Regions from separate parts of the Paenibacillus sp. PK4536 genome, predicted to be linked through region 3. Evidence: predicted binding sites of a transcription regulator. Region 3 holds the regulator's gene; each other region holds the start of a gene.
The links. Region 3 encodes Rex, which represses fermentation and respiration genes when NADH is low (regulators of the CRP and FNR family bind a similar motif). Its sites were predicted from a motif close to TTGTGAAATATTTCACAA; they were not measured.

Region 1 (5,461 bases), 150 kb from region 3:
ATTATTGATATGCTTAATATCAAGCAAGACTAAATCAGTAACTTCAAGCAGTTCATGGATTTTGTTAGGTTCATTGAATCCATTGCTGTCCAGTGTTGTATTCAGGTTCCAACGGTCTTTGACTGCTTTGAACAATTCTCTGACAAAAGGAGCTTGCAACGTTGGTTCTCCACCAGATACCGTCAATCCTCCACCTGAAGAACGGTAGTAACTCAAGTAAGGTTCAATTTCAGCTAGAACTTCTTCTAGCTCCATCACTTTACCTCCGTCCAAATTCCATGTATCAGGGTTATGACAGTATTGGCATTTCATCAGACAACCCTGCATAAATAGTACAAATCGTATGCCCGGGCCATCGACGGTACCGAACGTTTCTAGCGAGTGAACACGGCCTTTTACCATGATCAATCACCCCTTTCGTCTGAGTTGATGTATATAAATGAATAGGATTTCGAGAGTTAGAGTTACACCGCTACGCGTATGAATTATTCTTACGATCGCTGTTAAGATCGGATATCTGGAATGAACTGCTTTCGCAGTCGATATCCGAATCTTAAATGCGAACGCTTCGCTTCTTCAGAAACAATTCCTACTCTTCGCTCTGCGGTGTGACTCCACTTTCTCAAATGCTTCATTTATATCATTCATTGTTGGTTAGCAGTTACCATCTTTGATTACATTTCTTACTTTAATTAGCTTTATTGCTTTGACTATTGTTAAAAAGTTCGTGTTACATTGATCCGTGGAATGTGCGGTTGATGACATCCATTTGTTGTTCACGAGTCAATTTAACAAAGTTAACAGCATATCCAGATACACGGATGGTTAATTGTGGGTAGTTTTCTGGGTGTTCCATTGCGTCTAGTAATTGCTCACGAGCGAATACGTTAACGTTCAAGTGATGGGCATTGCTACCGAAGTATCCATCAAGCATAGATACAAGGTTAGTTTTGCGAATTTCTTCTTCTTTACCTAATGCTTTTGGCACGATAGAGAATGTGTTAGAAATACCATCTAAGCTATCTTCGTATGGTAATTTTGCAACAGAACTTAGAGATGCAAGAGCACCTTTGGTATCGCGTCCGTGCATAGGGTTAGCACCTGGTGCGAATGGTTCGCCAGCTTTACGTCCATCTGGTGTTGTACCTGTTTTTTTACCATATACTACGTTAGAAGTAATTGTTAATACTGATTGTGTTGGTGTAGCACCACGGTATGCTTTGTTTTTGCGAATCATACTCATAAATGTTTCGACCAATTCAACAGCAATCTGATCGACTTTATCATCGTTGTTACCGTAGCAAGGATATTCACCCTCGATTTTGAAATCTACAGCAATACCGCGTTCGTCACGAATTGGTGTTACTTTAGCGTATTTAATAGCACTTAATGAGTCAGCTGCTACTGATAGACCCGCAATACCGCAAGCCATTGTACGTAAGATATCACGATCATGTAGTGCCATTTCGATACGTTCGTAGCTGTATTTATCATGCATGTAATGGATAACGTTCAATGTGTTCATATACAATTTGCCTAACCATTCCATCATGGCTTTGAAACGTTTCATGACTTCGTCATATTCAAGCACTTCAGAAGTGATTGCAGGGTATTCAGGGCCTACTTGAACGCCTGATTTCTCATCACGTCCACCGTTGATTGCATACAATAGTGCTTTAGCAAGGTTCGCACGAGCTCCGAAGAATTGCATTTGTTTACCAATACGCATAGCGGATACACAGCAAGCAATACCATAATCGTCGCCATAGATTGGACGCATCAGATCATCATTTTCGTATTGGATCGAACTGGTTTCGATTGAAACTTTAGCACAGAATTTTTTGAAAGCTTCTGGCAATTGTTCTGACCACAATACAGTCAAGTTAGGTTCTGGTGCAGGTCCCAAGTTGTACAATGTATGCAAGAAACGGAAGCTGTTTTTGGTAACTAATGTTTTGCCATCGACAGCCATACCACCGATTGATTCCGTTACCCATGTAGGATCACCACTGAACAATTCGTTGTAATCTGGAGTACGTAAGAATTTAACGATACGCAATTTCATAACGAAATGGTCAACCAATTCTTGAGCTTGTTGTTCTGTCATTGTGCCTTCTTTAACATCACGTTCGATGTAGATATCAAGGAAAGAAGATACACGTCCTAGAGACATCGCTGCACCATTTTGTTCTTTGATTGCTGCAAGGTAACCGAAGTATACCCATTGGAACGCTTCTTTTGCTGTTTGTGCTGGTTTGGAAATATCGAAGCCATGCATTTCAGCCATTTTTTTCAATTCGCCTAGAGCACGAATTTGTTCTGATACTTCTTCACGAAGACGAATCACATCTTCATCAATCACGTCAACTTCCATATCATTCAAATCTTGTTTTCTTTCATTAATTAGGAAGTCTACACCGTATAATGCTACGCGGCGATAGTCACCGATAATACGTCCACGACCGTAAGCATCTGGTAAGCCTGTAATAATACCTGCTTTACGTGCTGCTCTCATATCAGAAGTATAAGCATCGAATACACCCTGGTTATGCGTTTTACGAATGTTTGTAAAGATATCAATGATTTGTTCTGGTACTTCAAAGCCATACGCTTTACAAGCATCGATCATCATTTTGATACCACCGAACGGTTGTAATGAACGACGGAAAGGAGCATCTGTTTGAACACCGACGATTTGTTCTTTGTCTTTGTCCAAGTAACCAGGACCGTGTGAAGTGATTGTAGAAGGTGTTGCAGCATCTACATCCCATACGCCACCACGTTCGATTTCTTCTTTAGATAGTTTGGAAATGATATCCCACAAGTCTTTTGTATTTGAAGTAGGGCCAGCTAGGAATGTTTCGTTTCCTTGATACGCACTAATATTTTGTTCAATAAAGTCGCGAGTATCTACATGTTTTGCCCATTTACCTGATTTGAAATTGCGCCATGCGTCTTGTTTTAAATTATCCTGTACATTTCTTTCGATAACTGACATTGATAATCCCTCCATTATTTGTGAATAAAATCACAAAACCATTTACACTATTGCTTGTCTCGCCTACACGATACCGGAAGCTGTTGTTTTCTCCCTCCGGCTATGTCTTTATTATGATGCAATTCATAAGCAGAGTATGTGACATTTATCACAAAATAGCATTTTTATTATGATTTTTATCACATTCTGTATCTATAACAGTTTTTAAAAATAACTACTACAGTTCAAAACCAAGCCTGTTACACAATAAGTAAATAACGATTTGCACAGTGAATACAGTGATATGAATCTACTAATACAAAAATACACATCATCATTCACTGCAAATAGCTGTAGCATCATACAAGAATTTACGACTTCTAACAACGAAATACATCACACTATTTCTGTATTATTCTATATACAAGCTATAGAATAATGTTGGACATCGCATCACTCCTCTCTACAAACAAAAGAACGGTTCTCTTTAGTTCTGCTAATATCGCAAACTAGGAGATCGTTCTTTGGGATAAGGTGGCATTCCATATTTGCTTTGTTTTTTATTTTCAACCATGTATCTTGAAAGTATATTCCTAGCGATACAAGTTAAATAAGAAGGAAAAAGGATCAACTCCAACGTACTGCTATAACAGCATGTGTGGAGTGATCCTTTTTTCAATCTATCATTTTACTTGTCGGACAGGTCTATTTATTCAAATCGACCATAGAATGCGTTGCGGTATACATCAGCTAGTTCAGTCACTAAAGGTAATTTAGGATTCGCTGTTGTACATTGATCTTCGAATGCACGGTCAGCAAGGTAATCTACACGAGATTCAAAGTCTTTTGCATCAAAGCCCAATGCTTCAAACGTTTCAGGAATACCTAGTTTGCGGTTCAAGTCACGAATAGCATTGATTAAGCTGTTCACGCCTTCTTCGGTTGTGCGTGCTGGCAATCCCAAGATACGAGCAATCTCAGCATAACGTTCGTGAGCAATAAAGTGAGAATATTTAGGGAACGCTGCGAATTTAGTTGGTTTTTTCGCATTGTAGCGGATAACGTGTGGCAACAAGATCGCATTAGTACGACCGTGTGCTGTATGGTATTGTCCACCCCATTTATGTGCCAGGCTATGGTTAATCCCTAAGAATGCATTCGCAAATGCCATACCTGCAATCGTAGAAGCATTATGCATTTTTTCACGAGCCAGTTTGTCGCCTGTTAGAGCAGACTGTTCTAGATATTGGAATACCAGTTGAATCGCTTTGATCGCTAGTCCATCGGTAAAGTCACTTGCCATTACAGATACATAAGCTTCAATCGCATGAGTCAATACGTCCATACCTGTATCAGCAACAGCTACACGAGGTAAAGAGTATACAAATTCAGGATCGATAATTGCTACGTCTGGTGTTAATTCATAGTCAGCCAAAGGATATTTTGTGTTGCCTTTTTCTTTATCTGTAATAACTGCGAACGATGTTACTTCAGAACCTGTACCTGAAGTCGTTGGAATTGCTACAAATTGTGCTTTTTGTCCCAAATGTGGGTATTTGTAGATCCGTTTGCGGATATCCATGAATTTTTGTTTTAGGTTATCAAATTCAGTATCAGGATATTCGTAGAACATCCACATGCCTTTAGCAGCATCCATAGGAGATCCACCACCAAGAGCGATAATGCAGTCCGGTTGGAAACGTTCCATCATTTGACGACCACGTTCTACAGTAGCAGTTGATGGATCTGGTTCTACATCAGAGAACACTTCAACAACAACTGGAGTCTGGCGTTGACGCAAGTAATGTTGTACTTTTTCAACATAACCAAGTTGTACCATCATCGCATCTGTTACGATCACTACACGACTAATATCAGGCATTTTAGCAAGGTATTGAGTTGCGCCTTTTTCAAAATAAACTTTAGAAGGTATTTTGAACCATTGCATATTCACAGTACGACGAGCCACCCTTTTCACATTAATCAGATTCACAGCACTTACGTTAGAAGAAGTAGAGTTACGACCATAAGATCCACAACCTAGTGTTAAAGATGGTAAGTTCGTATTGTAAATGTCACCAATTGCACCATGTGTAGAAGGAGAGTTCACGATAATACGTCCAGTTTGTAGACGATTAGAGAACTTCTGAATAACTTCATCATTATTAGAATGGATAGCTGAAGAGTGACCCATACCGCCAAATTCTACGATTTGTGCAGCACGTTCAATCCCTTGATCCGCGTTTTTAACTTTATAGCAAGCCAGTACAGGGCTTAATTTTTCAGCAGATAATGGGAATTTAGTACCTACGCCTTCCAATTCTGCTACCAGTATTTTGGTATCGGCTGGAACGGTAATTCCACAAAGTTCAGCAATTTTGACAGCAGATTGACCTACGATAGAAGGGTTCACTGCACATTTGTCTGTATTCATTGCACCGTTCGTTAATTTGCCTGCTTCTTCTTTAGTTACAAAGTAACAAC
Region 2 (5,461 bases), 1.3 Mb from region 3:
GGAACACCAGCAGCGACTTCTCGTGGTATGGATGAAGCGGCAATGGTGAAGATCGGTCAAATTATTGCGATGACGCTTAAAGCACCTAAAGATGAAGCTGTTCTTGCCCAAGCAAGTGCGCAAGTTGCTGAATTAACAAGCCAATACCCTTTATATCAACAAATGAATTATTAATTTCAAAATTAAATAAAGAGTTCCTTAACACCGTTAACTTCTAGATAACCGGCAGAAATTCTTATTTCTGTCGGTTTTTAATTATTTTTTTCAAAAAATTTGAAAGATTTACTGCCATTTAAGCCATTTACCATTATAATAGAAAAGACTGGGTGGAAATGCTGTAGAATTTGTTTTTATCTGGTAATTGTAAGCGTTATATTGATAGACTCAATATAGAAAATGGATTTTGCTATGCTAAAAATCATGTTTGATAAGAGCTATATTTACGCTCATCAAAGTATGAAGTATTAAAAAGAAATAATTCGACAGGATATCGGATGAAATTGCCCACAGGGAATGATATAATAGACGAGGTTTATGGGGTAAGAACGTATTCCCCTAATCCTTTTGCTTTGTGGAATGGCCACAAAACCTGATGTGATAGCAAATAGGATGTAGCTAATGTTTATTATTGAAAAGTACCGGAGGGAAAAACCATGGCAAAATTAGTAATATGCGATCATCCTTTAATTCAACACAAATTAACATTTATTCGTGATGTACAGACTAACACGAAAGATTTCCGCGAGCTTGTTGACGAAGTCGCAACATTAATGGCTTACGAAATCACACGTGATATTCCACTTGAATCAATTCCGGTAGAAACACCTGTAATCAAAACAGAAGGTAAAGTCATTTCTGGACGTATGTTAGGTCTAATTCCTATTTTGCGCGCAGGATTGGGTATGTTAGATGGCGTTCTTAAATTGTTGCCAGCAGCTAAAGTAGGACATGTGGGATTGTTCCGTGATCCAGAAACATTCCAACCGGTTGAATATTATGTGAAGCTTCCGACAGATGTACAAGAACGCGAATTGATCGTTATTGATCCGATGTTAGCAACAGGCGGTTCTGCTATTGCTGCGATCGATGTTCTTAAAAAGCGTGGATGTACTCAGATCAAAATGATGAATCTTATCGCTGCTCCTGAAGGGGTCAAAGCTGTTCAAGACGCTCACCCGGATGTAGATATTTATGTTGCTGCATTGGATGAGAAGTTGGATGAGCATGGATATATCGTACCTGGACTCGGCGATGCCGGAGACCGCTTGTACGGAACCAAGTAAAGCGAGGTAATCCCAGACTTATGAAAAAAATTAAAGTAATGACTATTTTCGGTGTACGTCCTGAAGCAATCAAAATGGCTCCATTGATTCTGGAATTGCAAAAGCATCCTGAACATATTGAGTCAATCGTTTGCGTCACTGCGCAACATCGTCAAATGTTGGATCAGGTTCTTGAAGTTTTTAATATCACTCCAGACTATGATCTTGATGTAATGAAAGATCGTCAGACGCTAAACGAAATTTCGATGCGTGTACTTAGTGGCTTAGAGCCAGTACTGCAAGAAGTGAAGCCTGATATTGTTCTGGTTCATGGAGATACGTTGACTACGTTTCTTGCGAGCTATGCTTCATTTATGCAGCAGATTAATGTGGGTCATGTGGAAGCAGGACTACGTACGTGGAACAAGCTTTCACCGTATCCTGAAGAAATGAATCGCCAATTGACAGGTGTACTTGCAGATTTACACTTTGCACCAACAAGTTGGTCGGCAGGCAATTTGCTAAAAGAAAATAAATTGCCGTCAAGCGTGTATATCACAGGCAACACGGTTACAGATGTGTTTCAATATACTGTACAGCCTGATTATCACCATCCTGTTTTGGAATGGGCAGAAGGTAAACGTCTGATCTTGATGACTGCACATCGCCGTGAATCTCAAGGCGAACCACATCGTAATATTTTCCGCGCGGTCAAGCGTATTGCTGACGAATTTGAAGATATTGCTATTGTGTATCCAGTGCATCCAAGTCCAGCTGTCAAAGAACCTGCTCATGAAATATTAGGCAACCATCCGCGCATTCAGTTGATCGATCCTCTGGATGTTGTCGATTTGCATAATTTTTATCCGCATACGCATCTGATCTTAACCGATTCAGGTGGTCTTCAAGAAGAAGCACCTTCATTTGGTGTTCCTGTGCTGGTGCTACGTGATACCACAGAGCGTCCAGAGGGAATAGAAGCAGGTACACTTGAAATGGTAGGTACAGATGAAGAGAAGATCTATGAGCGTGCACATGCACTGCTGAGCGATCCTGAACTGTATGCTTCGATGAGTGAAGCTTCTAATCCTTATGGTGATGGTCAGGCATCGCCACGGATTGTCAATGCTATTTTGCACCATTATGGTATTTTAGAGGATCGTCCTGAAGAGTTTCACACAACGTTCAAAAAAGGTCCCACAGTCGTATTGTGAAAAATGATTCCACAGTATACAGTGGTACTGTAGGGTTAGTGTGATGAAACGCTTCATATCAACGATGTTCTGTGAAAGTCTTGCGTTAATGCGCTAAAGGAAGATGGTTTGACAAAGGCTTAGCCGATTCAGTACAATGAACTGGGATTCCGAGGGTGGAGTGTAGAATGGCAGATGAACCCAAATCAAGCAATTCAAGTTCAAGCCCGTGGAAAGCGGTTGGACTTGTGAGTGTGATTGGAATAGATTTAGCTGTATGTACACTCGCCGGATTCTGGTTCGGTTCCTGGCTGGATAAAGTATGGAATAGTTCAGGAATAGGAACCGGACTCGGAGTACTTGCAGGTATGATTCTAGGTATTTTCGGTATTGTTCTTATCATTAAGAAAATAGTGGGGGAAACGAATGAATGAAATACCAAGTTACATTTATTGGCTGACCCGGACTACCTTTGTTTTTCTAGCTCTTTGCTTTGTAGCGGTTGCATTCCTGCCTCAATCTCGTCCGATCGCTTTTGGGATGATCATTGGTTCGGCAGTCAGTTATATCAACACCAAATATTTAGCTAAAAAAGTAAGTATGATGACTGAAGCAGCAGCAACAGGTAGAAGAGGACCGAAGGGTCTAGGGTTTGCACAACGTGCAGCAATTTCGATCGGAGCGGTAGTACTTGCTATTGAGTTCCCGCATTTGTTTGAAATTCATGCCCTAGCTGGCAGTTTGGTGTTCGCACCATTCGCGCTAATTGTTATCGGTTATTTCCTTTCTCGCCATGAGCGTGATAACTCCGATAATGAAAGGGGTGAGAAAAATGCATGAATCACCGATGATAAACGTCGGGGGCATCGATTTTGATTTATCTATCATTATTGCGTTGATTGTTAGTTGTGCTGTAGTGTTTATTCTAGTGAAGCTAGCAACGCGTAATCTATCGGTAGAAAATCCAGGCAAGCTGCAAAACTTTATGGAATGGGTCGTAGAATTCGTTCAAGGACTGATTTCCAGTACAATGGACTACAAAAAAGGAAAGCCTTTTCTTTCTCTCGGTTTGACTTTGATTATGTTCATCTTTGTTAGCAATATGCTTGGGCTTCCATTTGGTTTAGTGTTCGATTATACAAGCGTAGAAAAAGCTACAGCTTTTGGTCAACCATTAACATCTGTAGTGGACGGACTGGCAAAAGGAAGTCATGGTGTGGAAGTCGCTTGGTGGAAATCACCTACAGCTGATGCTGGAGCAGCGATGGGTCTGGCACTAATCGTATTCATTCTTGTCCATTACCTAGGTATGGTCAGAAATACGAAGTCATACTTCAAACACTATTTCAAACCGTTCTTTTTCTTTTTCCCTATCAACTTGATCGAACAATTCTCCAAACTGTTGACACACGGTATGCGGCTATTCGGTAATATTTTTGCCGGCGAAGTTCTTATTGCTGTATTACTTAAAATGTCAGGCGTATGGTACGGAGCAATCGCTTCGGTTGTAGGTCTTATTGTATGGCAAGGATTCAGTATATTTGTTGGCTCTATCCAAGCCTTTGTCTTCACGATCCTGGCTATGGTATACATATCACAGTCACTAGAGACGGAAGAAGATCACTAAAATACTATCGGCACGTTTCGGCAACTTTTGAATAGTTGGTATCATCAGTCACTGTGTAAGGGTTCAAAGTTCGGAAGTAGGATAACCTTCATACCGGGCTCAATATAAATTTACTATCTCACATATCTTTAAGGAGGATTTTTAAATGGGAGCATTAGCATTTCTAGCAGCTGCTATCGCAGTAGGTTTGGGCGCATTGGGCGCAGGTATTGGTAACGGTCTAATCGTAAGTAAAACGGTTGAAGGTATCGCTCGTCAACCAGAAGCAAAAGCAACATTGCAAACAGTTATGTTTATTGGTGTAGGTTTGGTAGAAGCATTGCCAATCATCGGTGTAGTATTGGCGTTCATTTTCTACGCAGCAGCGTAAATCAAGCACACACATTGGCGGGGAAGGCCACAGCCATCCGCGCCTTCTTTTTAGCGTGCAGGGTACCTGAGAATTATTTAGATGTTTTGAGGAAGGAGTGAGCTGATTTGCATTTTGTATGGAGCAGTCTTGTAGTTACAATTATTGCTTTCTTGATTTTATATTGGTTATTAAGTCGTTATGCATTCGGTCCATTGTTCTCTGTCATGGAGAAAAGACGTGAGCTGGTTAAACAGCAAATGGATGAAGCTGCATTAACACGCAGTCAAGCAGCTCAATATGTCGAAGACCAAAAAGCTGCACTTCAACAAGCACGTAAGGACGCTCAAGATATTATTGAGCAATCCCGTCAGACAAGTAATCGTCAAGCTGAACAATTAATTACTCAAGCTAAAGAGGAAACGACGCGTCTTAAAGAAGAAGCGGCTCGTGAAATCGAAAGCGAGAAAAATAAAGCTGTTGCTGCACTTCGCAGTGAAATCGGCGCCGTCTCTGTACAGATCGCTTCTAAAGTACTGGAAAGAGAAGTGGATGCCAAAGCCCAAGATCAGTTGGTTGACAACTATCTGAAAGAAGTAGGGATTAGACAATGAGCCGGGATACAGTAGTATCTACGCGTTATGCCAAAGCCCTTTTCGAAGCTGCATCTGAAAATGGCGCTGTAGAAGAGACGGAACAAGAACTAAAAGCAATTGTTGAAGCTTTTGCACAAGATGCAGATCTTCGCAATTTTATAGCAACACCAAATGTATCTTTTGAAGATAAACGTCGTGTGATCGAAACTGCTTTTGCAGGCAAAGTATCACAACCGTTAATTCATACCATTACATTGTTGATCGAACGTGGAAGATATGGAATATTTGGCGAGTTGTTAAATAGTTACACTGAGATCGTAAGTAGAACTCTTAAAGTAGTCGATGCTTTTGTATATACACCTTATCCTTTAGATGAGCGTGAGCAAGCAGAAGTCATTGCTAGATTCGGACAACTATCAGGCAAACGAATTCGT
Region 3 (5,461 bases):
ACCAGTTAAGTATGGTCAGTAAAGATTTAGGATTTGTCCATGATCGTCCTCACCAAGCAGATAGCGATGCGTTAGCGACAGCTCATGTATTTCTGAAATGTTTGGAAGAATTGAATGACCTCCCATTGATTACGGTACAACGATTATCCGAACTATTTGATAATCAGGATAGTGATTTAGGTTGGTATTTTGATGGAGTACGGATGGAGAAAGAAGCACAACCGATTCAAGATTTAGACGAACATCGCTTTTTCCGTCAATTGGCGTTAAAAGTAGGCGATTGGAATGAGATTTTACCTGCTCATGAAGAGCGTGGAAATATGCCACTTGCCGATGTGTCATTTGATGAATTTTTGGAGCAAGTGAAACAGAATTTGCGTAATTTACTTCCTCATTATGAAGAACGTGAACCGCAGAATCGGATGTTTGAAGAAGTGATCAAAGCGATGACGGATGATAAACATCTATTGATTGAAGCAGGAACAGGAACGGGCAAATCGTTAGGTTATTTATTACCTTCGATCTATCATAGTGTAAAAGAAAACGATCGTGTGATGGTAAGTACACATACGATTAATTTGCAAGAACAGTTACGAGAACGGGATATTCCATTACTGACTCAAGTGATTCCATTTGCATTTCGTGCTGCCGTATTTAAAGGACGCCAGCATTATTTGTGTCTGCGCAAATTTGAGCATAAAATAAATACAAAAGAATTTCAAAGTCCTAAAGAAGATGTATTGATTGCTGCTCAAATGATTGTCTGGTTAAATTCGACGGAAACCGGTGACGATGAAGAGCTGAATATGGGTAACCGTGGAGCCGATTTCTGGGAAACGGTAGCGAGTGATACCGATTCTTGTCTTGGTCGTGCATGTCCGTGGTTCCGCAAATGCTTCTACCATCGTGCGAAGCATGAAGCAGGTACAGCTGATGTCGTTATTACGAACCATTCCAAATTATTTACCGATGTCAAAGCAGGGCATCAATTATTGCCTGCTTACGATCGATTGGTGATTGATGAAGCGCATCATTTAGAAGATGTAGCAGGTAAGCACTTGGGTATGCATATGAAATATTTCACATTGGTTCATCCGCTACTTCGTTTGTTCAAAGACAGTAAAAATGGTCAGCTGGCTATTTTGCGCCAACAGTTAGGTTCATCTGGTAATGAGCGTGGTATGGATTGGGCGATAGCGATAGATAATCTATATCCTGAAATTGTAGATGTCAAAGAAAATTGGGACAAATTGAGCGAATTATTATTTGCTTTATTACCTCAGCGTAGTGATGCCGCTCCAGGAGAAGCTGGACAATTTACATTACGTTTGTTACCTGAGAAGCAACCGACAGAATGGACGGTAATTACGGATTTGGAGAATCAGATCCATATCGGACTGAGTCAATTGATTCGTAAAGGCGAACAAGTAATGAATCAGATCAAAGAAAGCGATGAACAGTTGGGCACAGATAGTCTGGTGACTGATGTATCGGGTCTATTCAAAGATTTGACTGTCGTTCGAGACGATCTACGTCAATTTGTGAAGCTGGAAAGTACAGATACGGTCTACTGGTATGAAGCCAATGGAAATTACCGTAGCAAGTCTTTACAGATGTATGCTGTGCCTGTGGATGTGAGCAAGCAATTGAAAGAGTACTTTTTCGATAAAAAGAAAAGTATTATTCTAACATCCGCAACCCTATCAATAGAAAAGAAATTCCAATATATGATTGAACAACTGGGACTTGTCGAAGCGGAAAAAGAAGGCAGATTGATGACTGAACAGTTATCTTCACCTTTTAATTATCGTGAGCAATCGCTATTGTTGATTCCACGTGACTTTCCAAGTGTCAAAGGCAGTGTCGGTGATGCCTTCTTTGTAGATACATTAGCGAACTCGTTAGCAGAGACTGCCAAAGCAACGCAAGGACGAATGATGGTTTTATTTACCTCATATCGAATGCTCAAGCAGGTGTATGAGCCATTAAAAGAGAAGTTATCACATAGTGATATTGCTGTATTTGGTCAAGGCGTTGATGGAGGGAGTCGGACGAAGCTTACTCGTAGATTCCAGGAGCGTTCTGCTTCTGTATTGCTTGGAACAAGTAGCTTCTGGGAAGGTGTCGATATTCCGGGCGAAGCATTAACATGTCTGGCGATTGTACGATTACCTTTTCAACCGCCCAATCATCCATTGCTAGAAGCCAAAAGCGAACGGCTTAAAAAAGAAAAGAAAAATCCATTTATGAAATTATCTGTACCGCAAGCAGTTATCCGTTTCAAACAAGGTTTTGGTAGATTAGTACGGACATCTAGTGATCGGGGAATCGTTATTGTCTATGACACTCGTGTGATCGAGTCCTATTATGGCAAGCATTTTCTATATTCATTACCCGGTCCCAAAATGGAACATATGCCGACAGAGCAGATGGTACCCCGTATTACAGAATGGCTTAGCCAGGCCGAACCTGAAAAGGAAACTGTAAATCAAGAGGGGGAGCAAGCATGAAATCCGACAAAATATCAGAAGCAGTCGTGCGAAGACTACCTGTATACCTTAGATATCTGAACGAACTTCACACCCGTGAAGTTCCCACAGTGTCTTCGCAAGAATTGGGACAAAAATTAGATTTGAATCCAGCACAAATTCGCAAAGACTTAGCTTATTTTGGAGATTTTGGACGTAAAGGAATCGGGTATGATGTATCTTATCTGATTGAGAAAATACGTCATATTTTAAAATTAGATCAACAGATTAATGTTGCACTTGTAGGTGCAGGTAATCTAGGACATGCCCTTTCGAACTATAATATGTATTTGAAAGAAACGATGAAAATCGTAGCTGTGTTTGATTCTCTAGAACCCAAAGTCGGTTCGATGATCAATACATTAGTTGTACAACCGATCGAAGAACTTGGAGCAACAGTCAAAGCGAAAAGTATTCGTATTGGTATTATTACTGTGCCTAATATTGAAGCACAGCGTGTAGCAGATCAATTGATTGAAGCAGGGATCGAAGCCATTTTGAACTTTGCACCGATTATTTTGAAAGCTCCACCGCATATTCGTGTACACACTGCTGATTTTACAACGGACTTACTAAGCCTTGCCTATTATCTGGAAGATGGAAAGGAACATGAAACTAATGAATAACACCTCGAACAAATGGGTTATCAAAAACGGTATGTTTGCTGTAATGAGTGAAGAAAAATCGATGCTTTTCGGACATATGGTGATTGAAGATGGATGGATCACTTATCTTGGAGAAGAAGAGCCTGTGATTGAAGAAGGAACAACAGTAGTCGATGGTAATCATTTGTTCTTTATCCCGGGTCTAGTGAACAGTCATGGTCATGCGGCAATGTCTTTGCTACGTGGATATGGCGACGACCTTGCACTACAAGTATGGTTACAGGAAAAAATGTGGCCGATGGAAGCGAAGTTTACTAGTGACGATGTATACTGGGGAACATCATTATCTGTACTTGAAATGTTAAAAGGCGGTACTACAACATTCTTGGATATGTATGATCGTTCAGAGCGTGTTGCTGAAGTCGTAGAGCAATCAGGAATGCGTGCTGTATTGATGCGTGGTGTTATCGGCTTATGTTCAGAAGAAGAACAAAAGCAAAAGTTACAACAATCTATCGACTTTGCACGGGATTGGCACGGTCAAGCTGATGGACGTATTACAACGATGATGTCTCCACATGCGCCGTATACATGTCCTCCTGCATACATCGAACAATTTGTACAAGCAGCACATGACTTGGATTTGCCGCTGCATACACATATGTCTGAGACGTTAGCTGAAGTACAATTAAATGTAACTGATTATGGATTACGTCCTGTAGCTCATTTAGAGAAATTAGGATTTTTCACGCGTCCAGCCCTTTTGGCACATGCTGTTCATTTGAATGATGAAGAGATCGAAATGCTTGCGCAACATAAAGTAGCTGTTTCGCATAATCCGGGTAGTAATCTGAAATTAGCAAGTGGTGTTGCTCGTGTTCCTGATTTATTGCGTGCAGGTGTAGTCGTTTCTTTAGGAACAGATGGCCCGGCAAGTAATAACAACTTGGATATGTTTGAAGAGATGCGTTTGGCAGCTCTTATTCATAAAGGAGTATCCGGAGATCCAACAGCAGTACCTGCATTAGAAGCATTGAAAATGGGTACAGAATACGGTGCGAAATCTGTATTTTTGAATGACGTAGGTACATTTGCTGTCGGTATGAAAGCCGATATTACGGCATTAAATGTAGATCAACCGCATTTCTTGCCACGTACTGATTTTATCTCACATACCATTTATTCTGCATCAGCTAAAGATGTATTGCATGTCTGGGTAGATGGTAAGCAATTAATCAAAGATGGTATATCATTAACACTGGATGAAGAAAAAATTCGTCATGAAGCCCAAAGTGCTTTTGAAGGTTTGCTCAAACGCTAACCGGAAGTCGACAGGAAAGGATGGCGTGTTTTGCGAAATTTGGGAAGTGGAAAATGGATTGCAATCATTATTGTAGTAGTAGGATTGCTTGTATTAGGTGTTAATCAATTTTATGTTCATGTTATGGCGCAGCCATGGAGTAAAGAGCAGCTGGCGATAAACAGTGCACAGGAAAAGGCTGATATCGTATCTGTGACACGTACATTTAATTCTGTCTGGACAGATACTTCAACGTATTGGGTAGTTGAAGGTAAGAACACAGCACAAGAAGACCTTATGGTCTGGGTGAAGTTCAATATTGATGGCTCAGTCGCTGAAGGTGCTAATGCCGTACATGTTGAGAAAACAGCAGGTACAGTGACATATGAAAAAGTAAATGCTTTACTACAAAATGATCTGCCTGGAGCAGAAGCTGTACGTATTGTTCCCGGTTCATTCAAAGGAAAATATGCATGGCAAGTCTTTGCCAAACTCAATGAACGTTACTATTATATTTTTTATAATTTCCGTGATGGAGCTAAATTAAGCGAACCCATGGAACTGCCCGCAACATTAAAAGGAACAGGTCAAGAAGATTGACACAAGAAGAGTAAACCAAAAAAGCATGATCTTTTGAATTCAGCGTATGAATTCATCCAGATCATGCTTTTTTTGTTGCAGTGGAGGTATATAGGATTATAAGCGGAATTGTAAAACAGTGCTTTGTAATTTCTCCGCCATCGCATGAAGTGTAGCCGTATGCGCTGTACTTTCTTCAAGGAAAGCTAACTGCTCTTCTGTAGCCGCACTTACACTTTCGGTATTTGAAGCGACATGATCGGTTAATCCTGAAATGTTTTCCATCGATTTTACAATTTTCTCCGAATGACCGGATAAATGATGAAGCGAATCAGTGACTTCTTTAATCTCGGCGGTTGTATGATCGGTCAAAGTTTTGATCGTATTGAACAGATTGCCTACAGAATGGGCAGCCGTGATACCTTGACTCACTTCTTTAACCATACTTT
Region 4 (5,461 bases), 2.2 Mb from region 3:
ACTGATTCAGCAAGGTAAAGCGATCGCTTTTTGCCCGGAAGTGTTAGGAGGTCTGACTACACCACGCGAACCGGCAGAAATTGTAGGCGGAACAGCCGAAGATGTCTGGTCTGGAACAGCCAAAGTGATGACTGTATCGGGTGAAGATGTCACCGAATCATTCAAAGCAGGAGCTTTGGTCGCTTTGGAACAAGCGCAACAAGCAAAGATTACAGTAGCAGTACTAAAAGCCAACAGCCCTTCTTGCGGAAGTCAGATGGTCTATGATGGTACATTTAGCGGAAATAAGATCATTGGCTCTGGCTTAACAGCCGCTCTTTTTCGGCAAAATCATATTCAAGTTGTCGATGAACATACCTGTGATTTTTTGCTAGAACAATAGGAGTCACTGCCTTCTTATTTTAATAGAGTAATACTAGAGAGCGATAATTTTATCAATAACGAACAATCATGTTCCTTTCCATATACAAATCCATATAAAAAAAGATCATGCGATACACTCTACGCCAGGTACCGTACGTACTTGGATATCTTAATGTAGATAATGGTGTATTTGCATGATCTTTTTTATAGAAATAGGATAAGTGCAGTCACTCTTTGGGACAAACTAAAATTATCATTAGCATGATATTCAGGTTCAGTATATATCAATAAATAGTATCAATAATCTTATTTCTACAAACTGTATAAGTATCCACATTCTCAAATAGCATCATGTGTAGATGTAGATGTAGATGTAGATGTAGATGTAGATGTAGGTATAAAATGCGATATTAAACGGTTTACTGCAAAGCAGCAGGAGCGATAAACCAGTGACGTTGAGGCAATTGACTCACTTGTTCACGGTTGATTTCTAGATTAGTCGCTAGAACATCGTTTGGTGTACTGGAGATCCATTTGGTCAGATCAATCGTCTCATGTTGCCCGTGGTTAAAGCCTACTAAGATACGACACACTTCAGTTCCATTGTTATAAATGTAATGCCCTGCTCCTTCTGGAACATAACCCACATCTCCAGCTTCAAACTGATCTTCAATCAATTCTCCTTGACCCAAAAAAACAGCCATACGTGCTGTACCACTTATATAATATTGCCATTCGTCTGTATTTGGATGCCAGTGCATTTCTCGTAGTGCACCCGGCTGAATCTCAATAATCGCTCCTGTCATATTGGTAGAAATCGGGAATAGGCGCGCAGAAGCAACCCGTTCTGTGCCTCCGCCGGGAACACGCTTGGGATCTTGAGCCATCAGTGGATAGCGATGCATACTGGTAAGCCCTGTAGCACTGCGTGCTGTAGCACCCAAAGTAGAATCATCCGGTATCTGCCCGTAAGCAAAATAAGATTCTTTTTTCGGCAAACGTTGTGCATCTTCAATCGAAATACCTAGATTCTGAGCGACTAATTCGATCGGAGTCTGGGCGATAAAGTCGGTAATACTAAAGGTATGTTTTTCGGTAAACGAACCGTTATTCATAATCTGAATAATATGGCATTCATCCGGTCCCATGCCTTGAATCGAATGACCGTAGCCTTTGGGAAAATACCATACATCTCCACTATTAAAGTTATCTATGTACGTTGTTCCATCAGGATGTAGAATCGTTGTGCGACAACTTCCACTAACGACATAACCCCATTCAGAAGCATTGGTATGCCAGTGTAATTCTCTTAATGTTCCCGGAGCCAGTCGTAACGATACACCGGTCATCGCTGTGGATACAGGAAAGTCTGCGACAGACACCTCACGCATTTGGCCACCACTATGTTCATAGGCTGTTTGTTGTTCAAGCCTGTATTTAAATGTTTTGGTCATTATAACCCTCCATTGCTTTTATGATTAATCTTCTAAGCTAATTTGTATTTTGTCATAGCTTCTTTTTTTGCACACGGCACTATAAGCCCATCTATCGTGTCGAATAGACGGTTTCCCTTGCAAAATGGATACATTCTAATGACCAATTTGATAAAAAGGGTTATTTTGTGTCTTTATATTTCGAAAAGCTTGTGATTTAGATCACTACATATAGAAAGTAAGATGGATATACTGAATATAAACCAATAAATTTTAGATATTAAAGATTGTTTTATATATAACATACTCATGGAACAAATCGCATATAGATTCACATCAAAAAAGGGGGATTTTGATATGACAGCAACAAGAGAACGACTGGTTCTAATAGGTAATGGTATGGCGGGGGTCGCAACGTTAGAACAAATTATTAAATTAGGTGGACAATACGATATTACGGTATTTGGCAGTGAGCCACATCCGAACTATAACCGGATTATGTTGTCTTATGTTTTGGAAGGTACGCAGACAATAGACGATATTATTTTGAATAGTCATGAATGGTATGAGCAAAATCAAATCACACTGCATACAGGTACAACCGTGACACGTATTGATGCCGGGCAACAAATAATTCATACGGATAATGGAATGATGGTTCCATACGACAAAGTGATTATCGCCACAGGATCGCAATCGTTTATTTTACCGATACCGGGTCATGACAAACAAGGAGTTGTTGGTTTCCGTGATATCGCCGATTGCCATCAAATGATCGATGCTGCTGCCCATTATCCACAAGCCGCTGTTATTGGTGGAGGATTGTTAGGACTAGAAGCCGCTAAAGGATTAGTGAGTCTAGGAATGGATGTCACAGTCGTCCACTTAATGGATGATCTGATGGAGCGTCAATTGGATTCTGTAGCCGCATCGATGTTACGTAAAGAATTAGAACGTCAAGGTATCAAATTCTTGATGGGTGCACAGACAGTTGAACTACTAGGTGGAGAACGAGTAGAGCAATTGGTATTCAAAGACGGTACGACATTGCCTGCTCAATTCGTCGTTATGGCGGCAGGAATTAAGCCTAATATTGCAGTCGCCAAAGAAAGCAACATCGAGACCGGTCGAGGCATTATTGTGAATGACTATTTGCAGACTTCTGTAGATAACATCTACGCTGTAGGTGAATGTGTACAACATAGAGAAAGTTGTTATGGATTGGTTGCTCCACTGTTTGAACAAGGAATGATTTTGGCGAAACATATATGCGAGATTGATACTCAGCCGTATGAAGGTTCAGTGGTCTCGACCAAACTCAAAATTTCCGGTGTAGATGTATTTTCAGCAGGCGTATTTATTGAAAATGAACACCAATCAGTGATTACAGCGCGTGATGATTGGAAACGCACGTATAAAAAAATCATTTTAGAAGATCAAACGATTGTCGGTGCTGTTCTTTTTGGAGATATTACGGATGCCGCTCCATTGCAAAAGTTGATTCGTGATGGTGCACCGATGACCGATGAATTATATGCCGAATTGATGGGTACAGGCGGATGCGATCATAGCAAAAAGAAATCGTCTGTCGATACGATGGCAGATAGTGAGATTGTTTGTGGTTGTAACGGTGTCACCAAGCTTGATATTGTCAGTGCTATTCAAGAAAAAGGATTAACAACAGTCGATGAGATCAAAGCATGTACCGGAGCAAGCCGTTCATGTGGTGGATGTAAGCCTGTTGTTGAACAAATTTTGCAATATGTACTGGGTGACGGAGCCACGATTGGAGCCAGTCAGGGCATGTGTAGCTGTACACCACTTAGTCGTGATGAAGTAGTTGCTGGAATCAAAGAAAAAGGACTTAAAACCATTAAAGAAGTAATGAACGTACTAGAGTGGAAGCAACCTGAAGGTTGTTCGAAATGCCGTCCAGCGATCAACTATTATCTAGGTATGCTTGATCCAGCACAATACCAAGATGAGAAATCATCCCGATTTGTCAATGAACGAATGAATGCTAATATTCAAAAAGACGGTACGTATACTGTTGTTCCACGGATGTATGGTGGGGTAACTACACCGGAAGAATTAAAACGGATCGCTGATGTATCCGTCAAATATAATGTACAAGCAGTAAAAATGACGGGTGGACAACGGATCGACTTGATCGGTGTAGTGAAAGAAGATTTGCCAAAAGTCTGGGAAGAATTAGATATGCCTTCCGGTTATGCGTATGCCAAATCGTTACGAACAGTCAAAACATGTGTAGGTGCTCAATATTGCCGTTTTGGTACACAGGATTCGATGGGGATGGGTGCTGATCTGGAACGTCGCTTTGAACGCTTAGATTTCCCTGCCAAATTCAAAATGGCAGTCAACGGTTGTCCTCGTAACTGTGCAGAATCGTGTACTAAAGATATCGGAATCGTTGGTAACGATGGCGGCTGGGAAATCTTTATCGGAGGCAACGGAGGGATCAAAGCCCGTCTAGCCGATTCGTTATGCAAAGTGAAAACCGATCAAGAACTGATTGATCTTTGTGGAGCGATTATTCAATACTACCGCGAAACAGGTAAATACTTGGAAAGAACATCGGAATGGGTAGAACGTATCGGGCTACCAACTATTTATGAAGCAGTAGTGACCAATGTAGAAAATCGTCAACAATTGATTGAACGGGTCGATCTTGCACTGGCACAAGTCGAAGATCCTTGGCAAAAAGTGATTAACGATACACCAACTCGTGAAGCTCTTTTTCATAAAATGGAAGTCTAAAGGAGAAAAAGCATAATGAATGATACTCAAACATTTTATCCGATCGGATCCATCGATCAATTTTTGCCACAGATTGGACGTGTGGTGCAATTGAAAGAGATAGAATTGGCTATTTTCCGTACCTCCAATGAAGAAGTCTTTGCATTAGAAAATAAAAGCCCTCATCCTAAAGGTGGCCCTATTGCAGAAGGGATTGTATCCGGGCATATCTTATATGATCCGCTATACGATTGGCAGATTGATTTGCGAACAGGTCTTGTGCAAGCACCGGATGAAGGACAGGTGACTGTGTTTCCAACCAAACTAGAAGCAGACGTAGTATGGGTACAACTCTAATCTGATTTTCAACAAAATAATCCAACAAAAAGTGGTCTCTATCTATTAGAAGACCGCTTTTTTTGTGTTGATTATACTTACGAAACTAAAGATCAGTTAAAGAAAATATCAAAAAATGGCAATAATTCTTCTGAAATAGGGTAATGTCTTTAAAGCAAGACAGGGACTATGGCAAGAATACAACGATAACAAAGCTTAACCATTAGCAATACACAGGAGGAAAAAATAATGTCTGTAACAAATATTACGTTAGGTCAATATCTACTCGATTGTCTCAAGCGTGAAGGACTGACTGAAGTTTTTGGGATACCTGGTGATTATAATTTCACTTTATTAGATACGTTAGAAGAATACGAAGGTATTGAATTTATAACCGGACGCAATGAGCTGAATGCTGGATATGCGGCAGATAGTTATGCCCGAATCAAAGGGCTATCTGCTTTAATCACGACATTTGGTGTTGGAGAAATGAGCGCATGTAATGCGATTGCAGGCGCTTATAGTGAAAGTGTACCGATTATTCATATTGTAGGTGCTCCCAAGTCTCAAGC

Region 1: the regulator Rex is predicted to act here: its motif matches at 3,017-3,034, upstream of pflB (formate C-acetyltransferase).
Region 2: the regulator Rex is predicted to act here: its motif matches at 2,518-2,535, upstream of PO903_RS02945 (AtpZ/AtpI family protein).
Region 4: the regulator Rex is predicted to act here: its motif matches at 2,007-2,024, upstream of nirB (nitrite reductase large subunit NirB).

The regions. Positions count from the first base shown of each region.
Region 1 covers NZ_CP126313.1:4,472,412-4,477,872, forward strand. Annotated here, with positions in the region: gene pflA (pyruvate formate-lyase-activating protein) at 1-402, opposite strand, end outside; gene pflB (formate C-acetyltransferase) at 731-2,998, opposite strand; gene adhE (bifunctional acetaldehyde-CoA/alcohol dehydrogenase) at 3,687-5,461, opposite strand, start outside.
Region 2 covers NZ_CP126313.1:617,978-623,438, reverse strand. Annotated here, with positions in the region: gene glyA (serine hydroxymethyltransferase) at 1-174, shown strand, start outside; gene upp (uracil phosphoribosyltransferase) at 654-1,283, shown strand; gene wecB (non-hydrolyzing UDP-N-acetylglucosamine 2-epimerase) at 1,304-2,476, shown strand; gene PO903_RS02945 (AtpZ/AtpI family protein) at 2,644-2,889, shown strand; gene PO903_RS02940 (ATP synthase subunit I) at 2,882-3,295, shown strand; gene atpB (F0F1 ATP synthase subunit A) at 3,288-4,082, shown strand; gene atpE (F0F1 ATP synthase subunit C) at 4,228-4,452, shown strand; gene atpF (F0F1 ATP synthase subunit B) at 4,560-5,045, shown strand; gene PO903_RS02920 (F0F1 ATP synthase subunit delta) at 5,042-5,461, shown strand, end outside.
Region 3 covers NZ_CP126313.1:4,323,757-4,329,217, reverse strand. Annotated here, with positions in the region: gene dinG (ATP-dependent DNA helicase DinG) at 1-2,510, shown strand, start outside; gene PO903_RS19185 (redox-sensing transcriptional repressor Rex) at 2,507-3,154, shown strand; gene PO903_RS19180 (amidohydrolase) at 3,147-4,454, shown strand; gene PO903_RS19175 (cell wall elongation regulator TseB-like domain-containing protein) at 4,485-5,033, shown strand; gene PO903_RS19170 (methyl-accepting chemotaxis protein) at 5,130-5,461, opposite strand, start outside.
Region 4 covers NZ_CP126313.1:2,120,384-2,125,844, forward strand. Annotated here, with positions in the region: gene PO903_RS09675 (2-thiouracil desulfurase family protein) at 1-382, shown strand, start outside; gene PO903_RS09680 (cupin domain-containing protein) at 783-1,817, opposite strand; gene nirB (nitrite reductase large subunit NirB) at 2,154-4,574, shown strand; gene nirD (nitrite reductase small subunit NirD) at 4,590-4,910, shown strand; gene PO903_RS09695 (alpha-keto acid decarboxylase family protein) at 5,139-5,461, shown strand, end outside.